DNA from 2 places in the Serratia sp. HNCC26DJ206 genome. Region 2 is predicted to be linked to the other one. Evidence: predicted binding sites of a transcription regulator. Region 2 holds the regulator's gene; the other holds the start of a gene.
The links. Region 2 encodes PurR, which represses purine synthesis genes. Its sites were predicted from a motif close to CANGCAAACGTTTGCNTG; they were not measured.
Positions count from the first base shown of each region.

Region 1: glyA (serine hydroxymethyltransferase) is a predicted target of PurR. The motif match lies at 1,693-1,710, and genes of this name have one in related genera.

Region 1 is NZ_JBXUGP010000002.1:50,927-54,350, forward strand. It holds gene AC2A1E_RS01640 (c-type cytochrome) at 1-277, shown strand, start outside; gene hmpA (NO-inducible flavohemoprotein) at 318-1,508, opposite strand; gene glyA (serine hydroxymethyltransferase) at 1,814-3,067, shown strand; gene AC2A1E_RS01655 (3-phenylpropionate MFS transporter) at 3,228-3,424, shown strand, end outside.
Region 2 is NZ_JBXUGP010000028.1:61,435-64,858, forward strand. It holds gene punC (purine nucleoside transporter PunC) at 1-181, opposite strand, end outside; gene punR (DNA-binding transcriptional activator PunR) at 296-1,222, shown strand; gene purR (HTH-type transcriptional repressor PurR) at 1,203-2,228, opposite strand; gene cydH (cytochrome bd-I oxidase subunit CydH) at 2,551-2,640, shown strand; gene sodB (superoxide dismutase [Fe]) at 2,700-3,278, opposite strand.

The sequences.
Region 1 (3,424 bases), on a different contig from region 2:
CGCGGGGCGAGGCAACGATTATGTGATTCCCGCCTTGGCAGGCAACTTGACGGTGACGGCAGAGAATCCGCTGACTGCGCTGCGAGTGGTACTGGAAGGTGCGCATACCCCAATCACCCAGCAGGGGACCACCGTGATTATGCCGGGCTATGGTTGGGCGCTGACCGATTCGGATGCAGCGGAGTTGATGAGTTACATCCGTGGCAGTTGGGGAAATCAGGCTGCGCCAGTCACGGCCGATCAGGTGAAAGCGGCACGTGCGTTGAAAGCGCAGTAAAACAGCAGGGTGCGGTTTATATCGCACCCTGACACTCTGCTTACAGCACCTTATGTGGGCCAAAGCATTCGTAGTGGATACGCTCGGCTGCCACACCCATCGCCAGCAACTGCTGGGCAATAAACTGCATAAACGGCACCGGGCCACAGAAGTAGTAATGCATCTGCGGATTTTCCAAGGTGGGGCGCAACGGACTGAGATCCATCAGGCCACGGCGGTGGTAATCACGCTCAGCCATATCATCTGCACCAGGTTCCCGGTACCAGACATGGCGGCTCAGGTTTGGCATGCGCCCGGCGATCTCGGCTACTTCACTGGCGAAGGCATGAACCGCGCCGTTCTCTGCCGCATGCAGCCAATGAATCTCACCCTGATGCTGATTTTTGTGCAGGCTATTGAGCATGCCCAACATCGGCGTTTGACCAACGCCTGCGGAAATCAGCGCTACCGGCGTGGTAGGCTCAACTTCCAGGAAGAACTCACCGTATGGCGGTGCGATATGAATGATGTCGCCTTCTTTGGCCTGCTGGTGCAGGAAGTTGGAAACCGCGCCCTGATCCTCACGCTTTACCGCGATACGGTAATATTCACCGTTCGGCGCAGCGGTCAGTGAATACTGGCGTATTTCCTGATTTTCTAGACTGCTGTCGTTGATATATACCGCCAGATACTGGCCCGGTTTGAAATCCGCTACTTTGCCGCCGTCTACCGGTGCCAATGTGAAGCTGCAAATCACTTCGCTTTCTGGCTGTTTTTTAACGATGCGGAATGCACGCAGATCGCGCCAGCCGCCGTCGCTGTTTTCACTTTCCTGGTAGATCTGGCCTTCGCGCTGGATAAAAACGTTCGCCAACACGCCATAGGCTTTGCCCCAGGCGTCCAGCACTTCCTGGCCTGGGCTGAGCATTTCGTCCAGCGTTGCCAGCAGATGGCTGCCGACAATCTGATACTGATCCGGCTGAATATTGAAGCTGGCATGTTTCTGCGCGATGCGCTCCACCGCTGGCAGCAACGCCGCCAGATTTTCCAGGTTGCTGGCGTAGGCGCAGATGGCATCAAACAAAGCCTGGCGCTGATCGCCATTCCGCTGATTGCTCATATTGAAAATATCTTTCAATTCAGGATGATGGGCGAACATACGATCGTAGAAGTGGGCGGTGAGTTTCGGGCCGGTTGCTACGAGTAGAGGGATAGTAGATTTTACGGTGGCGATGGTTTGGCTATCCAGCATGGAAGCGCTCCTTGGGGTGATTTTAATGATGCATTTTAAATGCATCTTATTGGCTTCAATTAAACTTGTAAATACCCGTGTCTGTCGGCGATTCACCAAACATGAAAAAACCGCACAATCATTATGAGTAAAAGTCCGTTGCCAATAAAGGGGTATTGAGTGGCTCAAAGCCTTGCGCTGCCTAAAGCCAATCGTTTGCGTAAAAACCTCTGTCAAGACCTATCCTCGGCAGGGGGAAACAGTTTACACTGTTGCTCAGAACCCAAACGGGTAGTTATTTGGTGATTTAAGTCAGGAGATGCCGGATGTTAAAGTGTGAAATGAACATTGCTGATTATGATGCTGAACTGTGGGCAGCCATGGAGCAGGAAGTGGTGCGTCAGGAAGAGCATATTGAGCTGATTGCGTCTGAGAACTACACCAGCCCGCGCGTGATGCAGGCTCAGGGGTCTCAACTGACCAACAAATACGCAGAAGGCTATCCGAGCAAGCGTTATTACGGCGGTTGCGAATACGTGGATATCGTTGAGCAACTGGCGATCGATCGTGCCAAAGCGCTGTTCGGCGCAGATTACGCCAACGTTCAGCCGCACTCCGGTTCGCAGGCCAACTTTGCGGTTTACACCGCGCTGCTGCAACCGGGCGACACCATTCTGGGGATGAACCTGGCACACGGTGGCCACCTGACCCACGGTTCACCGGTCAACCTGTCCGGCAAACTGTATAACGTGGTGCCTTACGGTATCGACGAAAAAGGTCAGATCGACTATGACGATCTGGCAAAGCAGGCGCAGACTCACAAGCCAAAAATGATCATCGGCGGCTTCTCCGCGTTTTCCGGCATTGTTGACTGGGCAAAAATGCGTGAAATCGCCGACAGCATCGGTGCCTACCTGTTCGTGGATATGGCGCACGTGGCTGGCCTGATCGCGGCCGATGTCTACCCTAACCCGGTTCCTCACGCGCACGTCGTGACCACCACGACCCATAAAACCCTGGCGGGCCCGCGTGGCGGCCTGATCCTGGCGAAGGGTGGTGATGAAGAATTCTACAAGAAGCTGAACTCTGCGGTGTTCCCTGGCGGCCAGGGCGGCCCGCTGATGCACGTGATCGCCGGTAAAGCGGTAGCGCTAAAAGAAGCGATGGAGCCTGAGTTCAAGGTGTACCAGCAGAAAGTGGCGAGCAACGCTAAAGCGATGGTAGAAGTGTTCCTGGCGCGTGGCTACAAAGTGGTTTCCGGTGGTACGCATAACCACCTGTTCCTGCTGGATCTGGTGGACAAAAACCTGACCGGTAAAGAAGCCGATGCCGCGCTGGGCCGTGCCAATATCACCGTTAACAAGAACAGTGTACCAAACGATCCTAAGAGCCCGTTTGTGACTTCCGGTATCCGTATCGGTACGCCAGCGGTAACCCGCCGTGGCTTCCAGGAAGCCGATGTGCGTGAGCTGGCTGGCTGGATTTGTGACGTGCTGGACAATATCAACGACGAAGCCACCATCGAACGCACCAAGAAAAAAGTGCTCGATATCTGTGCGCGTCTGCCGGTTTACGCGTAATTACGCTGAGCTGCATACCAAAAAACCCGCTGCGGCGGGTTTTTTTACGCTTATTGCCAGCAAACTGTGAACTGCTTTGCACTCTAACCCTTTGGGCGTGAATGAAGATTGCTACAGAGTGTGAGCTCTGTCAAAGTATCGCCCTCACCCCGGAGGGAACATGGTTCTGCAATCAACGCGTTGGCTCGCTCTCAGCTATTTCACCTACTTTTTTGCTTATGGCATTTTTCTTCCGTTCTGGAGTGTTTGGCTAAACGGCGAAGGCATCCCACCGGAAACTATCGGTATCTTGCTGGGGGCCGGGCTGGTGGCGCGTTTCCTGGGTAGCTTGCTGATTGCACCGCGCGTCAAGGATCC
Region 2 (3,424 bases):
GGGCAAAGGCGAAGCCAGCCAGAAAGATACTCAGGCTGGCGCTGATGGCACCGGCGGAGATTTGCAAATCCTGTTGCATGGCACCAAAGGCGGGTAGATACATATCGGTGGCCAGATAGCCCAGCATACTCAGGCCGGCGAGATAAAACATAAATCCAAAACTTTGCATGGTATTTCTCATTAACATTTTCTTATTGCAGGTTTTTTAGCGCCGGCCAGTGTATCCGGCTGGATCTCTGCTTGTGAAACGGTAATATTTGCTAGGTGCTGTTAAAAAAATTGAAGGCAAAAAGAGATGTGGTCTGAATATTCGCTCGATGTCGTTGATGCGGTAGCGCGCACCGGCAGTTTTAGCGCGGCAGCACAGGAGCTGCACCGTGTGCCGTCTGCGGTAAGCTATACCGTGCGGCAACTGGAACAATGGCTGGCAGTGCCGCTGTTTGAACGCCGCCATCGCGATGTGGAACTGACGCCTGCCGGTGCGCTGTTTGTAAAAGAAGCGCGTACTGTTATCAAAAAAATGCTTGATACGCGTCGTCAATGCCAGCAGGTGGCCAATGGTTGGCGCGGGCAGCTAAAAATCGCGGTGGACATCATTGTTAAACCGCAGCGCAGTCGCCAACTGGTGCTGGATTTTTATCGCCACTTCCCCGATGTGGAACTGATGGTGCAACCGGAAGTGTTCAACGGCGTGTGGGACGCGCTGGTGGATGGCCGGGCCGAGATGGCGATCGGTGCCACGCGTGCGGTGCCGGTGGGCGGTGGTTTTGCCTTTCGCGATATGGGTTTTATGAACTGGTTGTGTGTCGTTAGCACGTCACATCCGCTGGCCAGTCTGACCGGTTTGCTGCGCAACGATCAACTGCGGCCATATCCTTCTCTATTGCTGGAGGATACGTCGCGCAACTTGCCCAAGCGAGTGACCTGGTCATTGGATAATCAGCGGCGGCTTACCGTCCCCGACTGGGTTTCCGCTGTAGATTGCCTGCGCAGCGGGTTGTGTGTTGGTATGGTACCCGCGCATCGCGTACTGCCATTGGTACAAAGCGGTGAACTGGTGGCATTGCAATTGCAGGAGCCGTTTCCCGCCAGTGCCTGCTGCCTGACCTGGCAGCAGAACGCACAATCACCGGCGATGGCCTGGCTACTGGAGTATCTAGGGGATAGTGAAACGCTCAACCAGGAGTGGTTGAGCGAAGAGACTAGCGGCGATAATCGATAAATGGGCCATCGGCCACGGAACGGCGTTCGATCAGTTTTGGATGCACTTCAATCACTTGGGATTCTTCACGCTTGCTGATAATGCGATCCAGCAGCATGGTGAAAGCCATTTCCCCCAGGCGCTCTTTCGGCTGGTGGATGGTGGTTAGCGCCGGGGTGAAATAGCGCGCGTTACGCACGTTATCGTAACCGATCACCGAAATATCCTGCGGGACGCGCAGACCCAGTTCGTCGGCGGCGCAGATCGCCCCCATTGCCATAATATCGCCTCCGCAAAATACCGCCGTAGGGCGGTGTTTCTGCGACAGGATCTGGTGCATGGCCTTGTAACCCGAATCGGGTTCAAAATCCCCTTGGACGATCCACTCTTCACGCACCTCAACGTTGGCCTCTTGCAGCGCCTTCAGGAAGCCCTGATGGCGGCCGCCGCCGGTGTTGCGTGATAACTGCCCTGGAATAGCACCGATATCACGGTGGCCACGTTCCAGCAGATAGCGGCCAGCCAGATAACCGCCTTCAAAGGCGTTATCGATAATGGTATCGGTAAAATCACCGCGTGCAGCACCCCAATCCATCACCACCATGGGGATATTGCGATAATCCTCCAGCATGCCCAGTAACTGGTCCGGGTATTCCGAGCACATTACCAGCAGGCCATCAACACGCTTTTGCGCCAGCATCGCCAGGTAGGCACGCTGTTTGTCGAGGTTATTGTGTGAGTTACAAAGGATCAGGGTATAGCCTTTGCTATAGCAGCTGTTCTCTACCGCCTCGATCACTTCAGCAAAGTAGGGCGCTTCACTTGAGGTCGCGAGCAAACCGATCGATTTGGTATGGTTAACCTTCAGGCTGCGTGCGACCGCGCTCGGGGAGTAGTGCAGTTCTTTGATCGCAGCCCGAACGGCCTCTTTTGTTTCTTCGGCGACGAAACGCGTTTTATTGATGACGTGCGAAACGGTGGTGGTGGACACGCCAGCGCGTTTGGCGACATCTTTAATCGTTGCCATGTAAAGAATGACTCCTGAACTCACATGTTATGCCATGTAAGTATGATGTTAATCGTTTGCCTGCATAGATCTCTCTCCAGAGAAGCGGAAGCTGAGTTTTTAGTGCTGAGTTCGTAAGCCGCTTAAACAGGAGGGGCATTTTGCCGGTACGCAGTTGTGAACTGCGGATTTTGTCCCAAATTGACGCAAAGTGGAAGATCTATTCGGCATTATAACTTGGGAAATGATAACAAGATTTTAGTCACGAACTGTGTGAAAATGATTTGACGCATTAATCGTGTGGATTTTATGCTTAGTGAAGCCAATCTGATAGGGAGTCGTTATGGATACCGATTTGAAGATGTCATTGATTACCACCGTTTGTGCTTTAGCAATGATTATTGTTTTCGGTTTTATCGCCGCATTGAACTGATTCATACCAAGAAATAATAAAGGCGCAGCATGCTGCGCCTTGCTATCAACCTCCAGCGATTACGCCAGATTCTTTTCCACGAACGCCCAGTTCACCAATGCCCAGAAGTTCTCCAGGTATTTCGGACGCGCATTGCGGTAGTCGATGTAATAGGCATGTTCCCACACGTCAACGGTCAGCAGCGGTTTGTCTTCACCGGTCAGCGGGGTTGCCGCATTTGAGGTGCTAACGATCGCCAGCGTACCATCCGCCTTTTTCACCAGCCAGGTCCAACCCGCGCCGAAGTTTTTCACGGCGGCATCGGTGAATTGCTCTTTAAAAGCAGCAAAAGAACCAAAGGATTTGGTGATCGCAGCGGCTACTGCGCCCGTTGGCTCGCCGCCACCCTGTGGTGACAGGCAATGCCAGTAGAAGGTGTGGTTCCACACCTGTGCTGCGTTATTGAACACGCCGCCGGTAGAAGTTTTGACAATCTCTTCCAGGGTTTTGCCTTCGAACTCGCTGCCTTTCACCAGGTTGTTCAGGTTAACCACGTAGGTGTTATGGTGCTTACCATAGTGGTATTCCAGGGTTTCTGCAGAAATGTGCGGTTCGAGAGCGTTTTTCTCATACGGTAATGCAGGTAATTCAAACGACATTGCTTTCTCCTTTTTATATACAGCACTATTATTCCGACAACCTCCAACCCGGTGGTTGAAGGAGGAAAACAGAATGGTTGTGTGTTTTTTATGGACAATAATCTTAGCAACTTTCCGGGTGAAAAAAAGGTTTAAAGCATGTTAAG